DNA from 4 places in the Streptomyces sp. NPDC090108 genome. Region 1 is predicted to be linked to each of the others. Evidence: riboswitches for the same ligand, from Rfam matches in the RefSeq annotation. Region 1 holds a riboswitch; each other region holds the start of a gene.
What was found. Region 1 has a riboswitch for thiamine pyrophosphate ahead of thiO (glycine oxidase ThiO). Riboswitches for the same ligand answer to the same signal wherever they lie in the genome.

Region 1 (7,376 bases):
CCGGTGGCCAGGATCTCGCGCACGGTGCGCGCGCGATCGGTCCTGGTCGATGCGGTTCCAAGGGCCATACCCGCAGGTTAGCCACGGGCGGGCCGACTCCCAACCGGGCATCGGCGAATTGACCGAATTACCGGCTTCCTGTCCACCCCTTGGGACGCCGGGCCGCGCGGGGTCCGGGGAGACCCTCCGTGACCGGCCCCGCGGTGACGGCGGGAAAAGCCCCGCTCACGCCCCGGTCGAGCCCGCTCCGACCCCGCTCACGCTCCGGGTAAGCCCGCTCCGGCCTCGCTCACGCTCAGGTCGAGCCCTGCTCCGGCCCCGCTCACCCCCCGCCGGAGTCCCGCTCAGGCCTGGCGCAGCCGCTTCGCGAACTCCGCCGCCGCGGCGCCGGGGTCGTCGGCCTCGGTGAGGGCGCGGACCACGACCACCCGGCGGGCGCCCGCGTCGAGCACCTCGTCGAGGTTGTCCAGGCCGATGCCGCCGATGGCGAACCAGGGGCGGTCGGTGCGGAGCGCGGCGGTGGCGCGGACCAGGCCGAGTCCGGGCGCGGCCCTGCCCGGCTTGGTCGGGGTGGGCCAGCACGGGCCGGTGCAGAAGTAGTCCACGCCCTCCTGGACGGCGGCGGCCGCCGCCTCCGCCTCGGTGTGCGTGGAGCGGCCGATCAGGACGTCATCGCCGAGGATCGCGCGGGCCGCGGGGACCGGGAGGTCGCCCTGCCCGAGGTGCAGCACGGCGGCGCCGGCCGCGTGGGCGACGTCGGCCCGGTCGTTGACCGCGAGCAGCTTGCCGTGCCGGGCGCAGGCGTCGGCGACGACCTCGAGGTGCTCCAGCTCCTCGGCGGCCTCCATGCCCTTGTCGCGCAGCTGCACGACGTCGACGCCGCCGGCCAGGACCGCGTCCAGGAATCCGGCGAGGTCGCCCTGCCGCCGGCGGGCGTCCGTGCACAGGTAGAGCCGGGCGTCGGCGAGCGCGGTACGGGCGGTGCGGGCGGCGTCGGTCATGCGTGGGTCCCCCGGGTTCGGCGCGCTGGGCGCGGTCGGCGCCCGGCGACTGCGGGCGTACGAGCGGGTGGCGTACGGGCCGGGCCCGGTACGCCACCCGTGGTGCGGATCAGGATGGTTCAGACGGCGAGCGCCTGGGCGCGGCGCTTCACCTCCGTGCCGCGATTCTCGTTCAGGGCCTGCGCGGGCGTGCCGGGCAGGGAGGGGTCGGGGGTGAAGAGCCATTCGATCATCTCTTCGACCGTGAAGCCGTCGTCCCGCAGCAGCGTCAGGGTGCCGGTCAGGCCCTTGACGATCTTGTCCCCGTCGATGAAGGCGGCGGGGACGTACAGCGCCCGGTTCTCACCTCGGCGTACGGCGATGAGCTGGTTCTCCTTGACCAGCTGCCGTACGCGCGTCACCTCGACGCCGAGCTGTTCGGCGATGTCGGGGAGGGTGAGCCAGGCGGGGACGAGAGTTTCGAGTTTTGCGTCAATCTCGGTCACGGGACCAAGCCTAGGCGCTCCGCCCGTTTGACCGCGACGTGTCGCCATTCGTCCGAGGTGCCGCCGCACCCGCTCGCGCGCTCCCCCCGCGCCCCTGCCGCGTTCCCGGGGGAGGCGCCGGTCAGCCGGCCGTGGCCTCTTTCATCAGCCGGCCGTGGCCTCTTTCAGGGGGCGGGCCGGGTCGGCCAGGGCGCTGGGGTCCATCGGCCTGGCCGACTCGATCAGCCGTCGTCCCTGGGCCAGATCGCGCGGCCGGCCCACGGCCAGCAGGGCGACCAGCCGGTCCCCGCGCAGCCAGCACACCGACCAGGAGGGGCCCGCGGGGTCGCCGCGCCACACCGCGCGGTCGTCCGGGCCGTGGTGGCCCGCGTACTGGACGAACCGGCCGAACTGCTCGGACCAGAAGTAGGGCACCGGGTCGTAGACCGGCGTCTCCTCGCCCAGGATGTGCGCGGCCACCGTGCGCGGGCCCTGGAGGGCGTTGTCCCAGTGGTGGATCAGCAGCCGGGTGCCGTAGCGGGCCGAGGGGAAGGAGGCGCAGTCGCCGACCGCGTACACGTCCTCGGCGGAGGTGCGCAGGTGGGCGTCGGCCAGGACCGCGCCGTCCGGGCCGAGCTCGATCCCGGACCCGGCCAGCCAGCCGGTGGCGGGGCGGGCGCCGATCCCGACGACGACGGCGTCGGCGGGCAGCCGGGAGCCGTCGGTGAGCACCACCGCGCCCGGCTCGACCCGCTCCACGCGCGCGTGGGTGCGCAGCTCGGTGCCGCTGTCGGCGTACCAGGCGGCCATCGGCGCGGCGACCTCGGCGGGCAGCGCGCCCGGCAGCGGCCGGTCCGCGGCCTCGACGACGGTCACCGCGCACCCGGCCTCGCGGGCGGCCGTGGCGAACTCGGCGCCGATCCATCCGGCGCCGACCACCACGATGTCGTGCCGCCGGGCGAGGACGGGCCGCAGCCGTTCGGCGTCGTCCAGGGTGCGCAGCAGATGCACGCCGGGAACGCCCTCGGTGCCGGGCAGCAGGAGCGGTTCGGCGCCGGTGGCGAGGACCAGGACGTCGTACGGCAGGGGGCCGGACGCGGTGTCCACCTCGTGGTCGGCCGGGCGCACGGCCAGTGCCTCGCAGCCGAGGCGCAGGTCGATGCCGAGGGAGTCGAAGTCGACCTCGAAGGCGGAGCCCTCGGAGGTGCCGAGCAGCACCGCCTTGGAGAGCGGCGGCCTGTCGTACGGCTGATGGGGTTCGGCCCCGATGACGGTCACCGTTCCGGTGAATCCCTGTTCCCGCAGGGCGACCGCGGTCTGCACCCCGGCCATGCCCGCGCCGACGACGACCACGCGCCGTTCCTTCGGGGTGCCTTCTCGCACTGTCTGCTCGCTCACCCGGTCACCATAGTCACCTGACGTCCCGTCAGCCATCGGCGCGCTCCGGGTCCCGTGGCCGCCCGGCCGGGGACGCGCCGGTGACTCGCCGGTGACTGACCCGGGTCGCCGCACGGGGCGGGGCGGCGCGGGCTAGGGCCTGTCCGGCGGATCGTGGTGCAGGAGAGCGGCGGCGCGGGCCGACGAGGGTGAGCGGGGTCTGGTGCGTCCAGGTGCAAGGCGGAGGAGGGCGTCGACGCGGCGCGTCGACAACCGACGACAACGCCGCAGATGGGCGTGCCAGACCCCGCGTCTGCGCCATGAACCGCCGGACAGGCCCTAGGCTGACCGCCGTACACGCACTCGCGGGAGCCCGGACGCACCGGGCTGAGAGGGAGGCTGGACGGCCTCCGACCGTACGAACCTGATCCGGGTCATGCCGGCGAAGGGAGGGGCTGGACGCCCATGCCGTCACGTACACCGGACGTCCTCGTCGTCGGAGGCGGGATCATCGGCCTGGTCACCGCCTGGCGCGCCGCGCGGGAGGGGCTCGCCACGGCCGTGGTGGACCCCGCGCCCGGCGGCGGGGCCGCGCGGGTCGCCGCGGGGATGCTGGCCGCCGTCACCGAACTGCACTACGGCGAGGAGAAGCTGCTCGCCCTCGGCGTGGAGTCGGCCCGCCGCTACCCGGACTTCGCGGCCGAGCTGACCGAGCTGACCGGCCAGGACCTCGGCTACCGCCGCTGCGGCACCCTCGCGGTCGCGCTGGACGCCGACGACCGTGCCCAGCTGCGCGAGCTGCACGCGCTCCAGCGGCGCTGCGGACTGGAGTCGGAGTGGCTGTCCGGGCGGGACTGCCGCCGCCTGGAGCCGATGCTTGCGCCGGGGGTGCGCGGCGGGCTGCGGGCCGACGGCGACCACCAGATCGACCCGCGCAGACTGGCGTCGGCCCTGGTCACCGCGTGCGAGCGGACCGGGGTGGAGTTCCACCGGACGTGGGCCGCGCGCCTGGACGTCGCGGGGGACCGGGCCGCCGGGGTCACCACCGCCGACGGCACGGCGCTGGGCGCGGGCCGGGTGGTGCTCGCTGGCGGCGGCATGAGCGGCCGGCTGGCGGGCGTGCCGGACGCGGTACGGCCTCCGGTGCGGCCGGTGAAGGGGCAGGTGCTGCGGCTGACCGTGCCGCCCCGGTACGCCCCGTTCCTGAGCCGTACCGTGCGGGCCGTGGTGCGCGGCAGCCACGTCTATCTGGTGCCCCGGGAGAACGGCGAGCTGGTCGTCGGGGCGACCAGCGAGGAGCTGGGCTGGGACACGACGGTGACCGCGGGCGGCGTGTACGAGCTGCTGCGCGACGCCCACGAGCTGGTCCCGGGCATCACCGAGCTGCCGCTGACCGAGACCGGGGCCGGGCTGCGTCCCGGTTCCCCCGACAACGCGCCGCTGCTCGGGCCGTCCGGTCTGGACGGCCTGCTGCTGGCGACCGGGCACCACCGCAACGGTGTGCTGCTCACCCCGGTCACCGGGGACGCCATGGCGCATCTGCTGGTCCACGGCCGCCTTCCGGAGGAGGCCCTCCCCTTCACCCCTCGGCGTTTCGGAGCCGCACCGCCCATGACGGCCACCACAGGCACCACGGACACCACCGGCACCACCGGCACCACCGGCACCGCACGGACGGAGCAGCCCGCGTGAACATCTCCGTCAACGGACAGCGCCGGGAGCTCGCCCCGGGCACCGCTCTCGACAGCGTCGTACGGGAGCTGACCGCCGCGCCCTCCGGGGTGGCGGCGGCCGTCAACGAGACCGTCGTCCCGCGCACGCGGTGGGCCGCGACGGCCCTCGCCGAGGGCGACCGGGTCGAGATCCTCACCGCGGTCCAGGGAGGCTGAGCGTGGACGGCGACGACTTCGTCCTCGGCGGGATGCCGCTCGGCTCCCGGCTGATCATGGGCACCGGCGGCGCGCCCAGCCTGGACGTGCTGGAGAAGGCGCTGGTCGCCTCGGGCACCGCGCTGACCACCGTGGCGATGCGGCGGGTGGACCCCTCCGCGCACGGCTCGGTGCTGTCGGTGCTGGAGCGGCTGGGGATCGCCGTGCTGCCGAACACGGCCGGCTGTTTCACCGCCGGGGAGGCCGTGCTGACCGCCCGGCTGGCCCGGGAGGCGCTCGGCACCGACCTGGTCAAGCTGGAGGTCGTCGCCGACGAGCGGACGCTGCTGCCCGATCCCGTGGAGCTGCTGGACGCGGCGGAGACGCTGGTCGACGACGGTTTCACCGTGCTGCCGTACACCAGCGACGACCCGGTGCTCGCCCGGCGGCTGGAGGACGTGGGCTGCGCGGCGGTGATGCCGCTGGGCTCGCCGATCGGCTCCGGGCTCGGCATCCGCAACCCGCACAACTTCCAGCTGATCGTGGAGCAGGCGCGCGTGCCGGTGATCCTGGACGCGGGGGCCGGCACGGCGTCGGACGTGGCGCTGGCGATGGAACTGGGGTGCGCGGGTGTGATGCTCGCCTCGGCGGTGACGCGGGCGCAGCACCCGGAGGCGATGGCCGCGGCGATGCGGCACGCGGTGCGGGCGGGGCGGCTGGCCCGGCTGGCGGGCCGGATCCCCCGCCGGCACTTCGCCGAGGCCTCCTCGCCCGCCGAGGGCCTCGCCCGCCTGGACCCCGAACGCCCCGCTTTCCAGGACGCCCCCTGACAGCGCCCGGTCCGCCCGGCCGGGGCCGGACAGGGCGCCGTACGCCCGGAGGACGGGGCCGGTACGGGTACCGGCGGGCCGCCCCGGCACAGTCACAGCTCTGCTGCATTACGCCCGGCGGACCGCTCGGGGCGCGGCACGTCCGGCGGCCCCTCGTAGACTCGCTGCGTGGATACGACCCTTCAGGACCCCCTCGTCGGGCAGACGCTCGACGGCCGCTATCGCGTCGAGGCGCGGATCGCCGTCGGCGGGATGGCCACGGTCTACCGGGCGCTGGACATGCGCCTGGACCGCGTGCTCGCGCTCAAGGTGATGCACCCGGCGCTGGCCGCGGACGGGGCGTTCGTGGAGCGGTTCATCCGGGAGGCCAGGTCGGTCGCCCGGCTGGCCCACCCCAACGTGGTGCAGGTCTTCGACCAGGGCACCGACCGGTCGTACGTGTACCTGGCGATGGAGTACGTCGCCGGGTGCACCCTGCGGGACGTGCTGCGCGAGCGCGGCGCGCTCCAGCCGCGGGCCGCGCTGGACATCCTCGAACCGGTGCTGGCCGCGCTGGGCGCCGCGCACCGGGCCGGGTTCGTGCACCGGGACATGAAGCCCGAGAACGTGCTGATAGGGGACGACGGCCGGGTCAAGGTCGCCGACTTCGGCCTGGTGCGTTCCGTGGACACCGTGACCAGCACCACCGGTGCCGTCCTCGGCACGGTGTCGTACCTGGCGCCCGAGCAGATCGAGCGGGGCACCGCCGACCCGCGCGTCGACGTGTACGCGTGCGGTGTCGTGCTGTACGAGATGCTGACCGGCGCCAGACCGCACTCCGGGGACTCCCCCGCCCAGGTGCTCTACCAGCACCTGCACGAGGACGTGCCGCCGCCCTCGGCGCTGGTGCCGGGGCTGCCGTACGGGCTGGACGAACTGGTGGCCTCCGCCACCGCGCGCACGCCGGACGTCCGGCCCGCGGACGCGGCGGCGCTGCTCGGCCACGTCCTGGAGGCCCGCGCCGCGCTGAGCGACGCGCAGCTGGACGCGCTGCCGCCGCGGGCGCTGACCGCCGGGCACGACAACGCCGAGGACCGTACGAGCGTGATCCCGCGCTCGCTGACCGTGCCCCGGCGGCTGCCGGCCGGCGCGGACGGCGACGGCGACGGTGTGCAGCGCACCAGCAGGCTCCAGGCTCCGCCGGTGCCCCCGCCCGGGCCGGGCCGGCGGAGCCGGCGGCCGGTGCTGACGCTGGTGGCCGCCGTGCTGGCGGTCCTCTGTCTGGGCGCCGGGGTCTGGTACATCAACGCCGGGCAGTTCACCCGGGTCCCGCCGCTGCTGTCGCGGACCGAGGCGCAGGCCGAGCAGCGGCTGAAGGCGGCCGGCCTCGAGGTCAAGGGCGTCGAGCGCGCGTACAGCGACACCGTCGCGCGGGGCACGGTCATCGGCTCCGACCCCGCGTCCGGCGCCCGGATCCGGGACCACGACTCGGTGCGGCTGACCGTGTCGCTCGGCCCGCAGACGGTCCGCGTGCCCGGGCTGCGGGGCGTGGCACTGGACAAGGCGCGCGCCCGCCTGAAGGCGGCCGGCCTGGAGCAGGGCATGATCACGCGCGAGTTCAGCGACGACGTCCCCCGGGGCGCGGTGATCGTCTCGACCCCGCCGGCGGGCACCGACCGGCACGCGGGCTCGGCGATCTCGCTGGTCGTCAGCAAGGGCAGCCCGGTCGACGTGCCGGACGTCACCGACGAGGACCTGGCGACGGCCCGGGAGGACCTGACGGACGCCGGGCTGAAGGTGAAGGTCGCCGCCGAGCGGGTCACTTCCGAGTACGACAAGGGGCAGGTCGCGCGGCAG
Region 2 (7,376 bases), on a different contig from region 1:
AAGCCTGTGCACCACGCTTTCGATCTGGAAGGACCGTTACGACCGGTCGCTCTTCGGCTGGATGGTGCACACGGACCACTGCGGTCTCGGTGACCGGATGGACGGCTTTGGCGGAGTGGGCATCCGGATCGACCACCAGTCGCCGTCCGGCGACGCAGGTCCGACTGACATTCCTCCCGCTGCCTGCTATCCCTGGCCGGCGGGCAGTGCTCCGCTCGCCTCCGCAGTCTCCGCCAACGTCACTTACTACGGGCCGCCGTCCCTGCGCTTCGTCCGCGACTCCCACGACCTGGGACTGCTGCTCCTGGCGGACACCCATGTTCACCGGGACGGGGTCTGGTCGTTCGCGCCGGCCAACAACGAGCCGTCACGACTTGCGAAAGCCATCCTTCTGGCTCGTCAGTGCGGTGATCAGGATCTGGAACGGGCCGCTGTCGCTAAGTTGCGGAACCGCGGCGAGGAGCCGGTGGCTCGCCGCCCCGACTACCTGTTCCGGCAGGCCGTCGCCGACTGGTCCAGGCAGTATGCCAAGGCCACGGGCATCGATCTCAGTGACCTGGCCAAGCTCGAACGGAAGCGCCCTCAGTACCCCGACATCCCGTAGCTCAGCACGGCTCCTCGGGGCCGGGAGATGATCTCGCCGTGATCACGGCATCGGAGCCCCGCTGGATAAACCCGTTCACCGGGCTGAGCCCGCAGCAGTTCGGCACGCTCATCACCGCTCTGCGCAAGGAAGGCGCGGTCCCGGTACGCAGGGGACGGCCGTGGGGTCTCCCGCTGGAGGACCGCGTGCTACTGGTCATCGCGTACTGGCGGACCAACATGACACTGCGACAGCTCGCCCTCCTGTTCGGGATATCGAAGTCGGCCGCCGACCGCATCATCGACCACCTCGGGCCCGCCCTCGCACTGCGCCAGCGCCAGCGGTTCCGCAAGGATGCCGTGCTGATCGTGGACGGCACCTTGGTCCCCACCCGCGACCACAACATCGCCGAGCGATCGAAGAACTACCGATACTCCACCAACCACCAGATCGTCATCGACGCCGACACCCGGCGCGTCGTCGCAGTCGGCCGCCCCCTGCCCGGTAACCGCAACGACTGCAAGGCATGGGAACTGTCCGGGGCGAAGGCCGCCGTCGGCAGGACAACCGTGATCGCTGACGGCGGCTACCGCGGCACCGGCCTGATCATCCCTCACCACCGGGAACGCGACCAGGCCGAACTACCGACCTGGAAAGCGGAGCACAACGCCTCCCACCGCAAGGTCCGCGCCCGCGTCGAGCACGCCTTCGCACGCATGAAGACGTGGAAGATCCTCCGCGACTGCCGCCTCAAGGACGAGGGCGTCCACCACGCCATGCTCGGCATCGCCCGCCTCCACAACCTCACCCTCACAGGGTGAGAGGCAGCACTGCTGGTCAGTCGGCATGCCATAGATCATTTACGGGACAGCCCTTAGGGGGTGTCTCTTCGATCGTCGCGGACCCACGAAGATCGGGGAGACGCCCCCTGGACCGCGGTCCCGGCCGTCGACGGCGAGGGCGCCCCGGCGGTGTGCCGGGGCGCCCTGTGGGCCCTCATGGAGGCCGGTGAGCCCGTGGTGTCCGGTCTCCGGCGTGCGGCGGGGCGGGAGACCGGTTCAGGCCCGGGCCGGGGCGCCGGTCCGGGGCAGCAGCAGGCGCAGGGGGAGGTAGACCGCGACCGAGGCCACGAACGCGGCGTAGTACGCGAGGTCGCCGCCGTGCAGCGCGGCGGCGACCGGGCCCACGTACAGGGTGGTGTTCATGAACGGGACGGCCGCGGCGAAGCCGGCCGCGAAGGCGGCCACGGCGGGCCACCACGGCAGCGGGCGCTCCAGCTCGGCCCGCAGGTCCAGCGGGCGGCCGCCGCGGGAGCGGGCCCGGACGAACCAGTCGACCAGGACGACACCGACGAAGCCGGGGATCCAGTAGCCCACGAACAGCAGCACGTTCTGGAAGCGCGCCGTGGTGTCGGCGGCGTGCATCCACAGCACCAGAGCGAAGCCCAGCACGGCCGCCGCGGCGGCGGCCAGCGGCCGGGGCAGGCGCAGTCCTGCGGTCTGGAGGGCGAGCGAGCCGCTGTAGTCGTTCATCGCGTTGCTGCACACCGAGGAGACCACGACGGCCAGCAGGCCGAGCGCGCCGGCCGCCCCGCCGCCCAGGAGCCGCTGCACGCCCGCGGCCGTCTGGTCGGTCAGCAGCCGTCCGGCCCACAGGCCCAGCGTCTCCACCCCCACGTAGGCGGCGGTGAGGCCCAGCAGCGTGTACCAGAACATCCGCGGACGGGAGGCGCCGGTGGGCAGGTAGCGGCTGAAGTCGGAGGCGTAGGGCGCCCACGACAGCGACAGGCTCAGCGCGACGGTGCTGGTCAGGATGAACGCCCCCGTCCGGTCGGCGCCGTGCACGGTCCCGGAGACCGGCAGCGCGACTCCGCGCAGGAGCGCGACGGCGAGCGCGACGAACGCCGCCCCCAGAACGAACGTCATCACGCTCTGCAGCCGGTGGATGACCTCGTAGCCGAAGACGCCGACCACGCCCTGGAGCGCCAGCACACCGAGCACGCCCAGCCAGAACGGCCAGCCCAGCAGCCGCGCGAGGGCGTCCCCGCCGAACAGTCCGATCAGCGCGTCCCAGGCGATGGACGACAGCCACTGCAGCACCCCGGGGAGGGCGACAGCCCGCCCGAACGCGAGCCGGGACAGCGGGAGTTGGCCGGCTCCGGTGAGGCTTCCCCAGGTTCCCAGATAGGCGGCCGGCACCGCGCCGAGCACGGTGCCCAGGGCCATGGCGGTGAAGGCCTGCCAGAAGCCGAGTCCCAGCGCGATCCCGATCGTGCCGGAGAACACCCCGGTCATGGTGAGGTTCGGCGCGAACCAGACGGTGAACAGCCGCGCGGGCCGGCCGTACCGGTTCCCCTCGGGCACGGGTCCGATGCCGTGCCGTTCGACGGACAGGTCGCGGGAGCCCGTGGGCATGCGCCCCTCGAACACGGCGTGGTCGATGGTCATGAACGCTTCCTGGGATCGGGGACGGGACCGGCGGGACGGGTGCCCGCAGGTTCCACAGTGCCATCGCACGGCAGACGGCATTGTCGTCGTACGGACACCCGGCGGCGTCACCGGGTCACGGGGCCGGTCCGCGTCCGCCGCCGTCCTACCAGGGGGTTAGCATGTCCGACGAGACACGGGGTGCCCCCGCCGGGGGCTGAGATCACACCCGTCGAACCTGATCTGGCTCGTACCAGCGAAGGGATGTCGCGCATGACGCGCCCTGCCGAAGACCTGTCCGTCCTCAGCGCCGGAGCGCTCGCGCGGCTGCGGGACGCGTCCCCGCTGGTGCAGTGCCTCACCAACGGCGTGGTCACCAACTTCACCGCGAACGTGCTGCTCGCGCTCGGCGCGACCCCGGCGATGGTGGACATCCCGCAGGAGGCGGGACCGTTCGCGAAGGTGGCCTCCGGTGTGCTGGTCAACCTCGGCACCCCGCACGCCGAGCAGCGCGCCGCGATGGCGGAGGCCGCCGGATCCGCGGCCGGCTGCGGCACGCCCTGGGTCCTCGACCCGGTGGCCGTCGGCTCCCTGCCGGTGCGCACCGCCCTCGCCCGGGAGCTGCTGGCGTTCGCGCCGGCCGTGGTGCGCGGCAACGCCTCGGAGATCATCGCGGTGGCCGGCGACGGATCCGGCGGCCGCGGTGTGGACACCACCGACGACGTCGAGGCCGCCGCGCCCGCCGCGGCCGCCCTGGCCCGGTCCACGGGCGGTGTCGTGGCCGTGTCGGGCCCCGTCGACCTGCTCACCGACGGCGTGCGGACCGTGCGGGTCGCCAACGGCGACGCCCTGCTGACCCGGGTGACCGGCGGCGGCTGCGCCCTGGGCGCGGTCATGGCCGCGTTCGTCTCGCTCGTCCCCGCGGACGGCGACCGGCTCGCCGCCACCGCCGCGGCCGTCACCGTCTACACGGTCGCCGCGGAGGTGGCCGCGGCCCGCGCCACGGGCCCCGGCAGCTTCGCCGTCGGCTTCCTGGACGCGCTGGCCGGACTGGACGAGGCCACGCTCACCGCCCGGGCCGCGGTCTCGTGGGCGTGATCCCGGCCGGCCCGGACGGGCCCGGCACGGATTTCCCCGACTGCTCCGTCTACCTGGTCACCGACACCGCCCAGTGCGCCGCCCAAGGCCGTGACGTGGTGGAGACGGTGGCCGCTGCGGTGGCCGGCGGCGTCACGGCCGTCCAGGTGCGGGAGAAGGACACCTCCGCCCGTGCCTTCCTCGACACGGTGCTGCGGATCTCCGCGGTGCTGCCGGAGCGGGTCGCGCTGTTCGTGAACGACCGGGTGGACGTCTTCCTCGCGGCCCGTGCGGCGGGCGCCCGCGTCACCGGCGTCCATGTCGGACAGTCCGACCTGCCGCCCGGCGCCGTGCGCGCGCTGACCGGGCCGGACGCCGTGCTCGGTCTGAGCGCCGCCACCCCCGCCGAACTGCGGGCCGCCGCCGAGGACCCGGCCGGGGTGGACTACGTCGGCATCGGGGCCCTGCACGCGACCCGCACCAAGTCCGACGCGCCGCCCGCGCTCGGACACGAGGGGTTCGCCGCGCTCGTCCGCGCCACGCGTCTGCCGGCCGTGGCGATCGGCGGGGTCGTGGTGGCCGACATGACGTCGCTGCGGGCGGCCGGTGCGGCGGGCGGCGCGATCGTCTCCGGCATCTGCGCCGCCCCGGACCCGCGCGCCGCCGCACGGTCCTACGCGGACGCGTGGGCCGCGGGCACGCGGATCCGATGACGACGAACGGGCCGGCAGTCCCCCGGGCGCACCCGCATGGCACCGGGAGCGGGCGCTCCCGGTCCCGGAAGGGCGGGCCGCGGAGCCGCACCCGGACACCGCGGGCGTGCGGTCACACGCGGGCGCTCCCGGCGCCGGGGCCGTACCAGTCCAGGCACAGCACGGTGGCGTCGTCCGCGAGGCGTCCCTCGCAGGCTTCGGTGACCGCGGCGGTCAGGGTGCGCACGACCTCCCGCGGATGGTCGGCGGCGGTGTCGCGGACCAGGCCGGGCAGGTCGACGGCCGCCGCCCCGCGCTCCCGCATCCCGTCGGTGTGCAGGACGAGACGGTCGCCGGGGCGCAGATCGAGGTGCTGCACCCGGTAGGGACCGGGCACCGGGACGCCGAAGGGCAGATCGACGGCGAGGCCCACCTCGGCGACCGTGCCGTCGCGCAGGCGCAGCGGCCACGGATGGCCCGCGTTGACGACCTGTGCGCTGCGGCCGTCGAGGGCGATGCGCAGCAGCTGTCCGGTGGCGTGGGTGCCGTGGCCGTGGTCGAGGAGGGCCTGATGGGTCCTGCGGGCCTGCTCGGCCAGGTCGGTCCCTTCGCGGCGGGCGCCGCGTGAGGCGTTGACCAGAAGGGTGGCCATGAGGGACGCGGCGACGTCGTGGCCCATCGCGTCCGTGACGGACAGGTGCAGGACGCGGGGATCGACGCAGAAGTCGTAGGTGTCGCCGGCGACGCTCTCGGCGGGCACCAGGGCCGCGGCGAGCGCGAACTCGTCCGCCTCGTGGGACGCGGCGGACGGCAGGAGCTGGTGCTGGATCTCGGCGGCCAGGGTCAGCGGGCTGGTCCGCCCGCTCCACAGGTAGCGGTCGGTGAAGCGGCGGTCGGCGACGATGACGTACCCCAGCGCGTGCGCGGTCTCCACGATCCGCTCCAGCACGTCCTCGGTCGCACGGGGGAGGACGAGTTCGAGCAGGCCGATGGTGTCGCCCCGGTGGGTGACGGGGACGAGCACCCGCTCGCCGCCGCCGGCGTCGGGCGTCCGCAGCGGTCCGCCCACGCGCAGGACCTCGTCGTAGAGGCTTCCGCCGAGCGGTGTCTGCCCGGCGGCAGGTCCCTGGTCCGCGGGCGCCTCCTCGCTGATCCGCACCACCCGCCGGCCCGCGACGTCGAGGAGCAGGAACGACACGTACCGGGCGCCGAACCGGTCACGCAGGCCGCGCGCCACGGCGTCGAGCGAATCCACCGGCCCGGCCGCCTCCGCCTGCGCCAGCACCTCGGCCAGTCCGATCCGGTCACGCGTCACGACAGCCTCCCTGGGTATCACCGACTCTCTCTCACAGCCGGCGCCGGCATCGGCGCCGCGACACGCCCCCTTCGGGAGAACGGACCCGGGAAGCCGGTCACGCAGAGTGATACCAGGTCCTGTTTTGAGGGTGATCGGCGCAGGTAGGACGCGTATGCGGGGCATATCGCCGCCGCGGACGCGACTCGACGCGACAACGCACAGGGAGTGCAAGGTGAACCTCAGGAACCGCTTCTCCCGGCCCGTCACCGTGACGGCCGCCCTCCTCCTCGGCCTGGTCCTGCCCGGCACCCAGGCACTGGCCGCGCCGACGCGGGCCGCCGCCGCCACGCCGCCCGGCCTGTCCTGCAGCACCGGCAAGCACAACAACGACGACTACACGGGGTTCGCGCTGTGCGAGAACCGGGGGTCGCAGACCCAGACCTTCTGGGTGCACCTGGTGTGCGGCTGGTCGCCCGACGTCGACGGCGACCACGTCACGGTGCCGCCCGGCGGTGTCAACCAGTCCACCGCCCACTGCTCCATCCTCGGCTCGGGCATCGGCGAGATCAGCGTGCGGCCGTGAACCGCCGGGCCGGTGGGGCGGCGGACCCCGTCGCGGGCGCGGGACCGGCATGAGGACGGCGTCCGCGCAGGTCAGGCCATCGGCCTACGAAGAGCACAACAATCGGCGGCTTCAGGGTAACCGGACCACATGAGCCCAGATGTCGACCTCACCGCCGCCCCCGCCGCCAGCCGCGACGCCGTCCGCAGGCTCCTCGCGCTCGACGCCCGGGTGTTCGATTTCGCCGCCGAGCGGCACTGGCCGGGAGCCGGCGCGGTCCTGCCGAGACTGAGCCGCAGCGCGAACCACGGGGTGCTGTGGTTCGCCGCGGCCGCCGCGATCGCCGCGAGCCGTACCCCGCGGGCGCGGCGGGCCGCCGCCCGCGGGGTGGCCTCGCTGAGCCTCGCCTCGCTGACCATCAACACCCTCGGCAAGCGGTCGGTGCGGCGTGCCCGGCCGCTCCTGGAGTCGGTGCCGCGCGCCCGGCAGCTGAAGCGGCAGCCGATCACCACCTCGTTCCCGTCCGGGCACGCCGCGTCGGCGGCGGCGTTCGCGGCCGGGGTCGCCCTCGAGTCGCCGGGGTGGGGGGCGGTGGTGGCGCCGGTGGCCTTCTCCGTGGCCGCGTCCCGTGTCTACACCGGGGTGCACTTCCCCAGCGACGTGCTCGCGGGCGCGGCCCTCGGTGTGGGCGCCGCCTTCGTCGTACGACGTCTGGTGCCGACGCGTACCCAGGTGGTGC
Region 3 (7,376 bases), on a different contig from region 1:
ATTTCGATGCCTACCTCGACGAGGCCCTGGACCGCATTCTGGCCGAGGAACAGAGCGCGGGCTGAAGCGTTCCGGCACCGAGCAGCCGAAACGCTACGCCGCTCCCGGTGAACCTTGCGGGCCCATGCAGAAACGCTTCTGCATGGGCTGCCGGACCGACCGGCCCCGCCCGCGAATCAGGCCCGCCCGGAGCTTCCGGCCCCGCTCACCGCTTCCGGCGCCGTCCCCTGCCGGCCCGCTCGGGAACCGTCCGGGGGTCGGCCGGAGCTCCGCCGTCCTTGCCGGTCCGGTCGGCCGACACCACGAGGGCGGCGAGAGCGGTGGTGACGGGCACCGAGGCGACCAGGCCGATCGACCCCACCAGGGTGCGCACGATCTCCTCCGCCACCAGCTCGCTGTTGGCCACGTCCCCCACACCGCTGTGCGCGATGGAGAACAGCAGCAGCAGCGGCAGCGCGGCACCGGCGTAGGCGAGGACGAGGGTGTTGACCACGGACGCGATGTGGTCGCGGCCGATCCGGATGCCCGCCCGGTACAGTCCGCGCCAGCCCATCGCCGGATTGGCCTCGTGCAGCTCCCACACCGCCGAGGTCTGCGTCACCGTCACGTCGTCCAGGACGCCGAGCGAACCGATGATGACGCCGGCCAGCAGCAGGCCGCTCATGTCGATGGACGGATAGAGACCGTGGATCAGACCGGTGTTGTCGTCCGTGTTGCCCGTGAGCGCCGCCCAGCCGATGAACTGCGAACCGAGGACGCCGATCAGCAGCAGCGAGGCGAGGGTACCGAGCACCGCGACCGACGTACGGGCCGACAGGCCATGGCACATGTAGAGCGCGATGAGCATGATCGCGCTCGACCCGACCACGGCCACCAGCAGCGGATTCGATCCCTGGAGAATCGCGGGCAGGATGAAGAGGGTCAGCACCAGGAAGCTGACCGCCAGCGAGACCAGGGCCATGACGCCGCGCAGCCGGCCCACCACCACGACGGCCAGCGCGAAGATCCCGGCGAGCAGCGCCATGGGGAACTGCCGGTTCACGTCGGTGACCGAATACTGCAGGTCCTTCGGCGCGGAGGGTTCATAGGCGACCACGACCTTCTCGCCCTGGTGCAACTGCCGCGACTGGTCCGGCTGCACGATCTCGGTGAACGTACGCCCCTTGTCGCCGCCGGTGTCGACCCGGACCGTCGCCCGCTTGCAACTGCCCTTCGCCTTCTCACCGGCTGGACCGCCACTGCCACCATCGGAGAGGGAGCCGGACCGGGCGCCTCCCGAGGCGTTGACCGAGGCGCAGTCCACCTCGACGACCTGGGTCACCGTGGCCTGCCGGCTCTGGCGGTCGAAGCCGACGCCGCTGCGCTGGTGCGGTGGTGCTCCCCCGGGCCACAGCACCACGAGCCCCACCATGACGGCGGCGCTGAACGGCACCAGGATCGCCGCGATGACCTTGCGCAGGTGCTTGGAGACGGGCGCGGCGGGCCCGTGGCTGTGGCTGTGCGCGTGGCCGTGACCGCCGCCGGACCCGTGACCGCCGTCCCCGTGTCCGTCCCCGTGCCCGCGTCCGTCTCCGGGGGCCGAGCCGGGGCCCGGACCCGCTCCGTGCCCGCCGTCGGCGCCTTGGCGGGCACCGTGACCGGCGCCCTGCCGGCGGGGTGGCCCGGGCGGAGGGAAGGGGGGCTGATGCGTCGTGGTCACGGCCAGATCATTGCAAGAACGGGGGAGGTCCACTGTTCTTCGCACCACACAGGACGCTAGCGTGGAGACAACTTTGCACACGCGGGAGCTCGGAGCACCGGGCTGAGAGGGCGCTGACCTCCGTACACGCGATGTTTCACGTGGAACGCGATTCCACCGGGAACATCGGCGAACGGAAGCCGCTGCGCCGACCGCTGAACCTGTTACCGGGTAATGCCGGCGTAGGGAGTAGGTCGGATGACCAACAAGGACGCACGCACGCCTGCCTCCGCACGGAGCGCGACCGACGAGTCGTCGCAGCGGGAGGCCGGAACGTCCATCGGCTGGCACAAGTCGTATGTCGAGGGCTCGCGCCCCGATCTGCGTGTGCCGGTCCGTCAGGTGCACCTCACCAACGGGAAGTCGGTCACGCTGTACGACACGTCGGGCCCGTACACCGATCCCGCCCAGGACACCGATGTCCGCAGGGGCCTGCCGCGGCTGCGGGAGAACTGGATCACCACCCGCGGCGACACCGAGGAATATCCGGGGCGCCCCGTCCGGCCCGAGGACGACGGGATCAGGCACACGTCACCCCGAGGGGGTCTGCGCAACCTGGACGCGGTCTTCCCGGGCCGTCCGCGCCGTCCCCGCCGGGGCCGTGACGGCAAGGCGGTGACGCAGCTCGCGTACGCGCTCCGGGGGGAGATCACTCCGGAGATGGAGTTCGTGGCCCTGCGGGAGAACGTGTCCGCCGAGGTGGTCCGTGAGGAGATCGCGGCCGGCCGGGCGGTACTGCCGGCCAACGTCAATCATCCGGAGATCGAGCCGATGATCATCGGCAAGCGGTTCCTGGTGAAGGTCAACGCCAACATCGGCAACTCCGCGGTCACTTCCTCCATCGAGGAGGAGGTCGAGAAGATGACCTGGGCGACCCGCTGGGGGGCGGACACGGTCATGGACCTATCCACCGGCCGCAACATCCACACCACCCGGGAGTGGGTGCTGCGCAACTCCCCGGTGCCCATCGGCACGGTGCCGCTCTATCAGGCACTGGAGAAGGTCGAGGGCAGGGCCGAGGAGCTGACCTGGGAGATCTACAAGGACACCGTCGTCGAGCAGGCCGAGCAAGGCGTGGACTACATGACGGTCCATGCCGGCGTGCGGCTGCCGTTCGTCCCGCTCACCGCCGACCGGAAGACCGGCATCGTCTCGCGGGGCGGCTCGATCATGGCCGCGTGGTGCCTCGCGCACCACAAGGAATCGTTTCTGTACGAGAACTTCGAGGAACTCTGCGAGATCCTCGCCGCCTACGACGTCACCTACTCGCTCGGCGACGGTCTGCGGCCCGGTTCGATCGCGGACGCCAACGACGAGGCGCAGTTCGCGGAGTTGCGCACGCTCGGGGAACTCAACCGGATCGCCAAGCGTTTCCATGTACAGACGATGATCGAGGGCCCCGGTCACGTCCCGATGCACAAGATCAAAAAGAACATCGACCTTCAGCAGGAGATCTGCGATGAAGCTCCGTTCTATACGCTCGGCCCGCTGACCACGGACATCGCGCCGGCGTACGACCACATCACCTCGGGTATCGGCGCAGCGATGATCGCCTGGTGGGGCACGGCGATGCTCTGCTACGTCACGCCCAAGGAGCACCTGGGTCTGCCCGACCGCGATGACGTCAAGACGGGCGTCATCACCTACAAGATCGCCGCGCACGCCGCCGACCTCGCCAAGGGGCACCCCGGTGCGCAGGAGTGGGACGACGCACTGTCCGACGCCCGCTTCGAGTTCCGGTGGGAGGACCAGTTCCATCTCGCCCTGGACCCGGACACGGCACGGGAGTTCCACGACGAGACGCTTCCGGCCGAGCCGGCCAAGACGGCGCATTTCTGCTCCATGTGCGGTCCGAAGTTCTGCAGCATGCGGATCTCGCAGGACATCCGGCGCGAACACGGAAGCGGCAAGGCCGAGATCGAGGAGGGCATGGCCCGGAAGTCGCAGGAGTTCGCGGCCTCGGGCAACCGGGTCTATCTGCCGATCGCCGAGTGATCACCGCTCACCGGACGTCGTACTGACCGTGTGACGGGCGTCCGGCTCGCGCCCCGCCGGGGGCGCGAGCCGGGGCTATTCCGGCCGGTTCTCCGGGCCGCCGAAGTCGGGGCTGGTGTAGTCCGGGCTGGTGAAGCTCGGACGGCCGGAAACGCCGCCGTCGTCCGGGCTGGTGAAGCCGGGGCGGTCGTAGCCCAGGCGCGGCATCCTGCCGGTCGGGGCCGGCGGTGCGGTGCGGTGCAGGGCGGCCGTACCCGGCTGGGCGAGGGCCTCCTCCAGGAACGGCACTATGCCGCGTTCCAGCAGGGCGTCCCGCCAGGCCTCCCGGGCACCGGCCACCACCTGGCTCGCCTCCTCATGGCTGGTGGCTTCCGCGGTCGCGCTGTTGCGCAGGGCGGTGATCAGCAGTCCCACGGCGGCGACGAGGATCGAGGCCGCGGCCACGGCGCCGAAGACCCAGCCGGCGGTGAGCATGGTCCGGGCGAAGGTCTTGCCGGGGGCGAGCACCCTGAGGATGTAGCCCACCAGCAGGAAGATCACGGCGGCGGTGCCGGCGAGGACGGGGGCCAGGACGGCGACCACGGCCACCGCGCCGGCTCCGGTGGACTCGGCGGTCTCGCCGAGCGTGGTGGCGAGTCCCAGGGCGCTCGTACCCGTCTCCGCGGAACCGGAGGCGGCGGGCGCCGGGGTGGTGGACGCCGGTTCGCGCAGATCCTGGCGGACCTTCACGTAGTGCTGGTACTCGCTCGCCGCGGCCGCCGTGATGAGGGCGATGGCGTTGAGTGCCATGGTGCGCAGTTGTTCGGAGTTCAGCCGTTGTCCTACAGCGGCGAGTTCCGGCCGGTGTGGTGCGGAGCGCAGCGCCTCATCGAGGGCCCGCTCGAATTCCTGGCGGTCCTCGCTCAGCAGGTGCTGCGGAACGCTGTTCATGTGCATCCCCCGATGCTCCGTAGGGCTTGGGGCTCGCACGCGGACGAGCCGTCGGGCAGAAACGGAGGGGAGCCTGCTACGGATAAGCCGATGGTAGAGCCGTGACGGCACACGGTGACAGGGGGTTGGCGGAAATTGCGGGCCGACCGGAGCACCCCCGGCCAGGCCGGTTATGCCCCGTGAACGTTCAGTCGTCCAGGGGGAGTTGCTGCACCAGCAGCTTTCCGGCCATGGTCACGCCGCCGTCCATGGCGATGGCCAGGCCTTCGGCGTAGACATGCGGGCCTTCGACGTTGGGGCCGCCGCTGTCCTCGCCCTCCTCGGAGCCGACCTGGCCGAGCAGATAGGGGATGGGGCTGTGGCCGTGAACGACACGGGTGCCCCCGTACGTATCGAGGAGGGAGCGGGCCGCGTCCGCGCCGCCCTCGTCCCGGAAGGAGAAGCGCTTGGTGAACTTGCGGAACAGGTCCCACACCTCGTCCGCGTCGTTGCGGGTCAGCGTCTCGCGGACGGTGTCGTTGACGGCCTCGATCGAGTCGCCGTAGTCGAGGTAGACGGTGGTGTCGGAGTGCACGAGCAGATAGCCGTCGACCTGCTCGACGGCGTCGAGCCGGGCCATCCACTGCAGGTGGTGGTCCTGGAGGCGGTCCATGTCGGTCTTCTGGCCGCCGTTGAGCAGCCACGCCGCCTGGAAGGTGGCGGTGCCCGCGCCGGAGTTGACGGGGGTGTCGCCGAACCGCTTGGCGCCGAGGAGCAGCAGCTCGTGGTTGCCCATGAGGGCCTTGCAGTAGCCGCCGGCGGCGGCCGCCTCGGCGGACAGCCGCATCACCAGGTCGATGACGCCGATGCCGTCCGGGCCGCGGTCGGTGAAGTCGCCGAGGAACCAGAGCCGGGCGGTGCCCGCGCACCACTGGCCCGCCTCGTCGATCAGACCCTGCTCCTGCAGGGCGGCCAGCAACTCGTCGAGGTAGCCGTGGACGTCTCCGACGACGTACAGCGGGCCGTGGCCGGTGCCGGGCTGCGGGGCGACGGCGAGGTCCGGCTCGACCGTCGGCATCCGGAGCGTGTCGCCGCGCTGGATGACGGGCAGGTCGCGTTCCGTCGGGGTGTAGCCCTCGGGGTAGCCCTCGTCGGCTGGCGGACGGGCGTCTCCGGGGTGGGGGACGTGCGCGTACGGACCAGCCTCGTGGACGTACGCGGGTACGCGGAAGTCGCGCAGCGTCGCCGTCCGCTCCACCGCGGGTCCCTGACCGGCCCCCTGAGTCATCAGACCCCTCCACCATCGCGCCGCATCTGCACCGCTTCGGACTGCCTGGTCGCAGCGGCCCGCGGTGTCGTGGGCCCATCATAGGAATGTGCGTCGCTCCGTGTGATGACCCAGGGGTGGTGAATCGGCGCAAGACTCCTGTTCACCGCGGCTTTCGCCCCGTTTGGGCAGGGGTTCGACCTGCTGTCCGCGGTCCCCGGGGGCAGCCGCCGGGGCGGTCGCCCGGTCCGCCGGACCTCAGGCACAGGTGTGTCAGGGGTGACGGGAGGGGCGTCCGCGCTCCGGTCCTTCCCCTGCGCCCGTATCCGGCGCCCGTATCCGGCGTACGCGGCCGGTGAGGGGCGGATCGCCGTTGCCCCGTACGCGCGGCCGCGGCTGGCCCGTGCCGGCAGGGAGACGCGTCGACGGGGTCGGGAACCACCTCCGCCGGGCCGTCGGCACCCCCAGGCGCGGGCATCCGGCCGCCTCGCGCCGCGCGCACCGCCGCCACGGCCGTGATCGGAGCGGGACCGCGCGGCCGAGGCGCGCTCGCCGTCCCGGGGCAGGGCACGGTGGGGACGGAGGTGGGTGACCGAGGCGGCGGCCTCCACGGCCGTGAGCGCGACCGGACCGCGCAGTCGCGGCGAGCTCGTCGTCCGATGCGGCCAGGACGGGGGCGGGGCGGCGGGCGGTCGACCGGCAGGCGCCCTGCCGTCCTGCCCGCCATCACGCCCGCGCGCACGCTGTCCCCGGGCCCGGCCGCTCCAGCGCGAAGCCCCTGCGCGCCAGCCGTCCTGTCCCCGTCCGGCCGCTGCCGCCGGTGCTGCCATCCGACCGTTCCAGCGCGAAGCCCCCGCGTGCCCGCCGTCCCGTCCCCGTCCGGCCGCTGCCGCCCGAGTGCCGTCCCGGCCGTCCGGCTGCTCCCGCCGGCGCGCCGGCGCTGCCGTCCGACCGTTCCCGCGCGAAGCCTCCGCGGGCCCGCCGTCCCAGCCGGGGACCGCCCCTGTGCGCCTGCCGCGCCGTCCAGCCGTGCCACCCCGCCCCGCGCGCCCGCCGTCCCGGCCGAACGGCGCCCCGCGGCCCGCACGGCCCGAGCGTCCCCGTCCGCCCTTCAGGGTCTCGCTACCCGTCCTCCGGAGGACCGCGTCACCCGCCCTCCGGGGTTCTCGGCGGGCTGACCGTCGTGCGCTGGGGGCGTCGCTGGGATGAGGTGCGCACGATCAGTTCGGTCGGTATCACCTGCTCGACCGGCTGGTCGGAATCGACGTTCTCGATCGCGTCGATGAGGAGCTGGACCACCGCCGTCCCGATGCGGCGGGGCTTCAGGGAGAGCGTGGTGATGGGCGGCTCGGTCGTGGCGTACACCGTGGACTCGCTGCAGCACACCAGCAGCAGGTCCTCGGGGACGCGCAGGCCGTAGCGGCGGGCGGCGGCGAGGAGGTCGGTGCCGTTGGGGTCGAACAGGCC
Region 4 (7,376 bases), on a different contig from region 1:
CGGGCGGACCCGGGCAGCCCGACCAGTTCCAGCAACTCCTCGACCGCCGCCTCCCGTTCCCGCCTCGGCACCCCGTGCATGCGCGGCCCGAAGGCCACGTTGCCGCCGACGTCCCGCTGCGGGAAGAGCTGATGGTCCTGGAACATCAGGCCGACGCCGCGCCGGTGCGCGGGCGTGCCGGCCTGGTCGCGGCCGTCGAGCAGCACCCGCCCGGAGTGCAGCGGCTGGAGACCGGCCACCGCCCGCAGCAGGGTCGACTTCCCGCTGCCGCTGGGCCCGAGCACGCACACCACCTCGTGCTCGGCGACGTCCAGGTCGACCGCGTCGAGCACGGCCCGCCCGCCGAAGCGCACGGTCGCGCCGCGCAGGCTCAGCAACTGGTCCCCTGTCGGGTCCGACGGCATCAGAACTCCCCCGTACGGTCGGTGCGCAGCCGCTCCAGGACGAGCAGCGCGGCCGCGCACACCACCATCAGAATCGTGGAAAGGGCCATGGCCTGGCCGTAGTTGAGGTCTCCGGGCCTGCTCAGCAGCCGGGCGACAGCGACCGGGAGCGTCGGGTCGTCGGGCCGGGCGATGAACACGGTCGCGCCGAACTCGCCGAGCGAGACGGCGAACGCGAACCCGGCCGCGACCAGCAGGGCCCTGCGCACCATCGGCAGGTCCACCTCCCGCCACACCCGCCAGGGCGAGGCGCCGAGCACGGCCGCCGCCTCCCGCAGCCGGCCGTCCACCGCGCGCAGCACGGGCAGCATGGTCCGTACGACGAAGGGGGCGCCGACCAGCGCCTGGGCGAGCGGGACCAGGATCCACGACTCCCGCAGGTCCAGGGGCGGCTCGTCCAGGGCGATCAGGAAACCGAAGCCGACGGTCACGGCGGAGACGCCGAGCGGCAGCATCAGCAGGGCGTCGAAGCCGCGCACCAGCCGCCCCGCGTCCCGGCGGGCCAGCGCGGCGGCGGCGAGGCCGCCGACCAGGACGGCGATCGCGGTGGCAGCGGCGGCGTACTCCAGCGAGGTCCACACCGCGTGCAGCGGCGCCACCAGGAAGGTCCCGTCCCCGGAGGTGGCCAGCGCCCGGTAGTAGCCGAGGCCGGGCGCGTCGAGGGAGCGCCGTACGAGCACCACGAGGGGCAGCACCACCAGCAGGGCGATGGTGAGGAGGACCCCGGCGAGCACGGTCCACTGCCCCGCGCCGCGCGGCCGGCGGGCGGTGACGGAGGCGTCCACCAGGCGCAGGGCGCTCTCCCGCCGCCGTACCGTCCAGGCGTGCACGACGAGGATCGCGCCGACCGCGGCGAACTGCACGAGGGTGAGGACGGCGGCCGTGGCCAGGTCGAAGACCTCGGAGGTCTCGCGGTAGATCTCCACTTCGAGGGTGGAGAAGGCGGGGCCGCCGAGGATCTGGACGACGCCGAAGGAGGTGAAGGTGAACAGGAACACCATCAGCGCGGCGGCGGCCACGGCGGGGGCGAGAGCGGGCAGCGTGATCTTCCGCCAGGCCCGCAGCGGGGACGCGCCCAGCATCCGGGCGGCCTGTTCCTGCCGGGGGTCGAGCTGGGCCCACAGGCCGCCGACGGTGCGTACGACCACGGCGTGGTTGAAGAAGACGTGGGCCAGCAGGATCGCCCACACCGTGGTGTCCAGCCGTACGCCCCACAGCTCGTCCAGCAGCCCGCCGTGCCCGACCAGGGCCAGGAAGGCGGTGCCGACGACGACGGTGGGCAGCACGAACGGGACGGTGACCACGGCCCGCAGGACCTGCTTGCCGGGGAAGTCGAGGCGCGCGAAGACGTAGGCGGCGGGCAGCGCGAGCAGCAGGGTCAGCGCGGTGGACGCGAGGGCCTGCCAGGTGGTGAACCACAGCACGTGCCGGATGTCCGGCTGCGTGACGACGTCCGCGATCCGCCCGAGGTGCCAGGAACCGTCCGCCTTCAGCCCGGTCGCCACGATCGCGGCGACCGGCCAGGCGAAGAACACCGCGAAGAACGCGACGGGCAGGGCCATCAGGCCGAGCCGCGCCGCGCTCCCGCGGGCACCCCTCGTGGGAGGGGTCACTTCAGTACGAGCGACGTCCATGCCCTGACCCACTGGTCGCGGCCCGCGGCGATCCTGGCGGGGGCCATGGTCTCGGGGTGCTCGGCGGCCGGGCCGTACTCGGTGAACTCGGCCGGCACCTTCGCGCCCTTCACCACGGGGTACACGAACATGTTCAGCGGCATGTCCTGCTGGAACTCGCGGGTCAGCAGGAAGTCGATGAACGCCTTGCCGCCCTTGCTGTTACGGGCGCCGCTCAGCAGTCCGGCGAACTCGGTCTGCCGGAAGCAGGTGCCGGTGGCCACCCCTGTGGGCGCGGTGGCCGGACGCTTGCCGGCGTAGATGACCTCGGCGGGCGGCGAAGAGGCGTACGACACCACGAGCGGACGGTCGCCGCCCGCCTTCCTCCCCTCGGACGAGCCGGAGAACTCCTGGTAGTAGGCCTGCTCCCAGCCGTCGACGACCTTGACGCCGTTGTCCTTCAGCTTCTTCCAGTAGCCCTGCCAGCCCTTGTCCCCCTTGTCTCCGTACCGCGCGGCGCTGCCGAGCAGGAAGCCGAGGCCGGGCGAGGAGGTGGCGGCGTTCTCGGTGACCAGGAGGTTGCGGTACGCGGGCTCGGCGAGGTCGGCGAAGGTCCGCGGCGGGGTCAGCCGGTGCTTGGCGAACCAGGCCTTGTCGTAGTTGACGCAGATGTCGCCGTGGTCGACGGGCGTGACGCGGTTCCTTCCCGCGTCGAGCCGGAAGGCCGGGTCGACGGTGTCGAGGCCCTTGGCCCGGTACGGCTGGAAGAGGCCGTTGTCGAGGGCGCGGGAGAGCAGGGTGTTGTCGACGCCGAAGAAGACGTCGCCCTGCGGGTGGCCCTTGGTGAGGATCGCCTTGTTCACGGCCTGTCCGGCGTCGCCGTCCTTCAGGACGCGGACCTTGTAGCCGGAGCGCTTCTCGAAGTCCTTGACGACGTTCTTGGACACGCTCCACGAGTCGTGGCTGACCAGGGTCACGGTCGTGGAGCCGGCGGTGTCCGCGGTGCCGTTCGCTCCGCACGCGGTGAGCACCGGCATGGCCAGCAGGCCGATCCCGGCCGCCGCGGCCGCGAGGGTCTTGATGTGCACTGGTTGTCCTCCTGGGGGTGGCCAGGAAGAGACGCGGCCCTGCCCGGGCTCCGCGAGGGAACCCGGGCAGGGCACAACAGCTCGAGTGATGACCGAACTTCCTACCCAGAATGACCTGGGCGAGGTTCAGAGGGTCTGCGGCCCGATGCCGCACTCTCAGCGCTGTGGCGCTCCCCTGTCGGAATATGAAGATGTCTCTGTATGAAGTTGTCCGCGCGGCCCAGGTTACAGCCAGGCGCGAGCGGACCACACAGGCGCTGTGGGGCTGGGCCGGTGGGAGCCGGTGAGCCCCCTGCGGCGGGGCCCTACCGCTCGGTGGCCGCGAGCTGGCCGCAGGCGCCGTCGATCTCCTGGCCGCGGGTGTCCCGGACGGTCACCGGAACGCCATGGGAGGCGATGGCCTCCACGAACGCCTTCTCGTCCTCGGGCCGCGAGGCGGTCCACTTGGAGCCCGGCGTCGGGTTGAGCGGGATGAGGTTGACGTGCACGGGCTTGCCGCGGAGCAGCCGGCCGAGCCGGTCACCACGCCAGGCCTGGTCGTTGATGTCCCTGATCAGCGCGTACTCGATGGAGAGCCGGCGGCCGGACCGCTCCGTGTAGTCGAACCCGGCGTCCAGCACCTCGCGCACCTTCCACCGCGTGTTCACGGGGACGAGGGTGTCGCGCAGCTCGTCGTCGGGGGCGTGCAGGGAGATCGCGAGACGGCACTTGAAGCCCTCGTCGGCGAACCGGTGGATGGCGGGCACGAGGCCGACCGTCGACACGGTGATGCCGCGCTGCGACAGGCCGAGGCCGTCCGGCGCGGGGTCGGTCAGCGCGCGGATGGCACCGACGACCCGCTTGTAGTTGGCGAGGGGCTCGCCCATGCCCATGAAGACGATGTTGGACAGCCGCGCCGGGCCGCCGGGCACGTCCCCGTCGCGCAGCGCCCGCATGCCGTCCACGATCTGGTGGACGATCTCCGCGGTGGACAGGTTGCGGTCCAGTCCGGCCTGGCCGGTTGCGCAGAACGGGCAGTTCATGCCGCATCCGGCCTGCGAGCTGATGCACATGGTGACCCGGTCCGGGTACCGCATCAGGACGGACTCGACGAGCGTGCCGTCGAACAGCCGCCACAGGGTCTTGCGGGTGTCCCCCTGGTCGGTCGACAGGTGCCGCACGACCGACATCAGCTCCGGGAACAGCGCCTCGCGAAGCTTGTCCCGCGAGCCGGCCGGGATGTCGGTCCACTGCTCGGGGTCGTGCGCGTACCGCGCGAAGTAGTGCTGCGAGAGCTGCTTGGCGCGGAACGGCTTCTCGCCGATCTCGGCCACCGCGTCCTTGCGCTCGGCGGGCGTGAGGTCGGCAAGGTGCCGCGGCGGCTTCTTGGCTCCGCGCGGGGCGACGAAAGTGAGTTCTCCGGGCTTGGGCATGGTGATACCAGTGTCTCAGATCCACATGGGTGACCTGCGGCTGCCGATCCATGCCACTGTCGTCAGCAGTCGTCACCGGCCGTGACCGAGTGGCGTCGGACGGCCCGGCCTCCGCCTCCTGCCGGCCTTGCGGCGGGTTCTGTTCGCCCCTCACCGCCTGCGCGTTTGCGCCACCTCCGACTACTGAGGGATGCCCGCGGAGAACTGGGCCGGCCTCCGGTCTCACGCTTGCCTCCTGCGAGGATTGTCACCGCAGTCCGCGTAACGGTCATCGCCTGGAAGTCAGCACCTGATCACTCGGTCAACGGGACTGTCCGTGCTTTTCGGTGTCAGCTGCTGGTGTCAGCCGTCGCACGCAGTCTTGACGGGGAAGTCACCTCTGCTCCTCCACTCGAAGAACCACGTCGGCAGCACGCGCGTACCCCTTCGGATCGTCGACTGCCACCCGCACCGACCACCGTTGCGGTCCCCCGATGTACTTGACGAATCGACTCTCGCCAAGCACGTCACCGATCACGAAGCGCCGGTCTGCCAAGTAGAGCGATCCGTCGAAGACCGTGGTGAACGAAGGATCGGCGGCGACACCCTGACCATGGTCTTGGAACAACCGCACCTTGATCAGAACCGTCTGTGCCTGTACACGGACAATGACGTGAGTGTCGGAGGACGCAGCGGGAGCGCCACCCAACTCCAGATCGTTGCGAATCCAGTCCGGGGACCCCAAAGCCATGACCGGGTTGTTGACGTACAAGTCGACTCCGGCTATCTGCACAGATCTCGCCCTCCTGCCGGCCTGGGGGTTGCCAAGGCACTCGCGTACGCCCGGCATCCGACCTGCACCCCCACCACCTATCCCCACGACGGCCGAGAGGTCAGGCAGGGCGCCGTGGTTCGACCGCAAAAAGCTGCCCCACCAAGGTCAATTCGACACGCGCCGGGCGGTCACCAGGTAGCCGACGAAACTGGTGTCCGGGCGGCTCTTCGCCCACCCGTCCGCCTTCTTCTCGACCGGAACCAGCGCGGTGGTGCCCGGAACCGGCTGGTACAGGTCGGACGTGGCGCCCGGGGGCACCTCGTAACGGCAGTGCACCTCGGCGGCCGTCAGCACCTCCAGCCGGGTCGGTGCGCGCTCCTCCTCCCGGCCGTGATGCTCCTCGCGAAAGTCGATCTCGGCCGCTCGGTCGGTACCGACGATGTCGGCGTAGTCCTCCGAGTCGACTTCCAGCAGCCTCCACGAGACGACATCCCCCGGGCCGAAGCTCTCGCCACAGCACTGGATCTGCCAGTCATCGACCCAGATCGTCAGCGTCATGCCGCCATTGTCCGCCGAGCGATCTGCGCTCACCACGCTTTTTTTCGTGAGGACCGCGGCTGCGCCATGGGGACGCCGGCCGGCTTCGGGATCCGGGGCGAACAGAGCTCAGCCTGGCGCGATCCTGCCTGGCCGACACGTACATGCCGCTCTTCGATCAGGACTGTTGGCGTTCGTCACTCACGTGACTGACGATGCGTCAGACACATCTGATCGAAGGTCCGCGGATGGCCATACCCACCCGCAGAAGACGGCTCGCCGCCCGGGCGCTGGTGACCGGCATGCTGCTCGGGCTCGTGCCCGTGGCGAACGTCTCCCCCGCCGCGGCGACGGACGATCACCACCGCCTACGAGGCGGGCACGCCGAGCGACAGCTTCGACTCCGACCCGCCGGCCGTCGCCTCCTACGACGAACAGAACCCCGGACGCAGCGACTACGCCGCGGACTCGGGCAAGTGCCTGAAGGCCGACCTCGTGCAGCTGGCGTTGCCGTCATCGGTCTTCGCCCGCCCATCGGGGGCGGTTGCCGTCAAACACTGCCGTCAAGGAAAAAGCCGGAGGCCCTGTGGATCACTCCACAGGGCCTCCGGTTTGCTGTGCACTCGGCAGGATTCGAACCTGCAACCTTCTGATCCGTAGTCAGATGCTCTATCCATTGAGCTACGAGTGCGTGTTCTTCTGTTGTCGTCTCCCTCACCGAACGTTCCGTAGATTCCGGATGTTCCGGCCGGTTCGGGCGATAGGAAGAATCATACAAGACCGGCGGACCGCTTCCGTCCACCGGCGGGGACGACAGCGGGCCCCGGCCCTGCTGAGCAGGATGGGGCCCGGAGTCGTACGACGTGCGGTCACGCGGAGCCGACGAACACCACCATCAGCAGCCACACCACCGGGGCGGTCGGCAGCAGGGAGTCCAGACGGTCCATGATGCCGCCGTGACCGGGGAGCAGGGTACCCATGTCCTTGATGCCCAGGTCACGCTTGATCATGGATTCGCCCAGGTCGCCGAGCGTGGCGCTGGCCGCGACCGCGAGGCCGAGCAGGAGGCCCTGCCACCAGCTGCCGCCGTCGATCAGGAACTGCATGCACAGCGCGCCCGCGACCATCGCGAAGAGCACCGCGCCCAGCAGGCCCTCGCGGGTCTTGCCGGGGCTGATGCGCGGGGCGAGCTTGTGCTTGCCGAAGCGCCAGCCGACGGCGTAGGCGCCGGTGTCGCTGACCACCGTCAGGAGCAGGAAGGTCAGGACGCGCCAGGGGCCGTCGTCCGCGGTGAGCATCATCGCGACGAACGTGGCCAGGAACGGCACGTAGAACGCGGCGAAGACGCCTGCCGTGACGTCCTTGAGGTAGCCCTCCGGCGGTTCCGTCATCCGCCAGACCAGCACCGCGAGGGCCGTCAGGGCCATCGCCACCCACGCGCCCTCGGCACCGCGGACGTACCCGGCGACGACCATCGCCGCGCCGCCGACCGCGAGCGGCACCAGGGGTGCCTTGATGCCCTTGCGCTC

Region 2: it holds a riboswitch for thiamine pyrophosphate, as region 1 does, so the genes downstream of both, thiM (hydroxyethylthiazole kinase) here and thiO (glycine oxidase ThiO) in region 1, are expected to answer to the same signal.
Region 3: it holds a riboswitch for thiamine pyrophosphate, as region 1 does, so the genes downstream of both, thiC (phosphomethylpyrimidine synthase ThiC) here and thiO (glycine oxidase ThiO) in region 1, are expected to answer to the same signal.
Region 4: it holds a riboswitch for thiamine pyrophosphate, as region 1 does, so the genes downstream of both, ACIPRD_RS00480 (thiamine ABC transporter substrate binding subunit) here and thiO (glycine oxidase ThiO) in region 1, are expected to answer to the same signal.

Annotation. Positions count from the first base shown of each region.
Region 1 is NZ_JBIVDQ010000005.1:516,058-523,433, reverse strand. It holds gene metF (methylenetetrahydrofolate reductase [NAD(P)H]) at 1-68, opposite strand, end outside; gene thiE (thiamine phosphate synthase) at 345-1,001, opposite strand; gene ACIPRD_RS20570 (Rv2175c family DNA-binding protein) at 1,121-1,486, opposite strand; gene ACIPRD_RS20565 (NAD(P)/FAD-dependent oxidoreductase) at 1,631-2,863, opposite strand; TPP riboswitch at 3,198-3,310, shown strand; gene thiO (glycine oxidase ThiO) at 3,308-4,534, shown strand; gene thiS (sulfur carrier protein ThiS) at 4,531-4,731, shown strand; gene ACIPRD_RS20550 (thiazole synthase) at 4,764-5,540, shown strand; gene pknB (Stk1 family PASTA domain-containing Ser/Thr kinase) at 5,709-7,376, shown strand, end outside.
Region 2 is NZ_JBIVDQ010000003.1:887,906-895,281, forward strand. It holds gene ACIPRD_RS14130 (hypothetical protein) at 1-604, shown strand, start outside; gene ACIPRD_RS14135 (transposase) at 643-1,404, shown strand; gene ACIPRD_RS14140 (cytosine permease) at 1,642-3,030, opposite strand; TPP riboswitch at 3,197-3,291, shown strand; gene thiM (hydroxyethylthiazole kinase) at 3,283-4,107, shown strand; gene thiE (thiamine phosphate synthase) at 4,104-4,799, shown strand; gene ACIPRD_RS14155 (PP2C family protein-serine/threonine phosphatase) at 4,912-6,093, opposite strand; gene ACIPRD_RS14160 (hypothetical protein) at 6,344-6,658, shown strand; gene ACIPRD_RS14165 (phosphatase PAP2 family protein) at 6,788-7,376, shown strand, end outside.
Region 3 is NZ_JBIVDQ010000009.1:174,285-181,660, reverse strand. It holds gene ACIPRD_RS28990 (SsgA family sporulation/cell division regulator) at 1-65, shown strand, start outside; gene ACIPRD_RS28985 (YibE/F family protein) at 206-1,699, opposite strand; TPP riboswitch at 1,771-1,944, shown strand; gene thiC (phosphomethylpyrimidine synthase ThiC) at 1,937-3,733, shown strand; gene ACIPRD_RS28975 (hypothetical protein) at 3,809-4,669, opposite strand; gene ACIPRD_RS28970 (metallophosphoesterase) at 4,851-5,930, opposite strand; gene ACIPRD_RS28965 (LacI family DNA-binding transcriptional regulator) at 7,056-7,376, opposite strand, start outside.
Region 4 is NZ_JBIVDQ010000001.1:117,978-125,353, forward strand. It holds gene ACIPRD_RS00470 (ABC transporter ATP-binding protein) at 1-404, opposite strand, end outside; gene ACIPRD_RS00475 (ABC transporter permease) at 404-2,005, opposite strand; gene ACIPRD_RS00480 (thiamine ABC transporter substrate binding subunit) at 2,053-3,144, opposite strand; TPP riboswitch at 3,225-3,331, opposite strand; gene rlmN (23S rRNA (adenine(2503)-C(2))-methyltransferase RlmN) at 3,450-4,556, opposite strand; gene ACIPRD_RS00490 (hypothetical protein) at 4,930-5,328, opposite strand; gene ACIPRD_RS00495 (DUF6578 domain-containing protein) at 5,476-5,868, opposite strand; tRNA gene ACIPRD_RS00500 (tRNA-Arg) at 6,466-6,538, opposite strand; gene ACIPRD_RS00505 (phosphatidate cytidylyltransferase) at 6,717-7,376, opposite strand, start outside.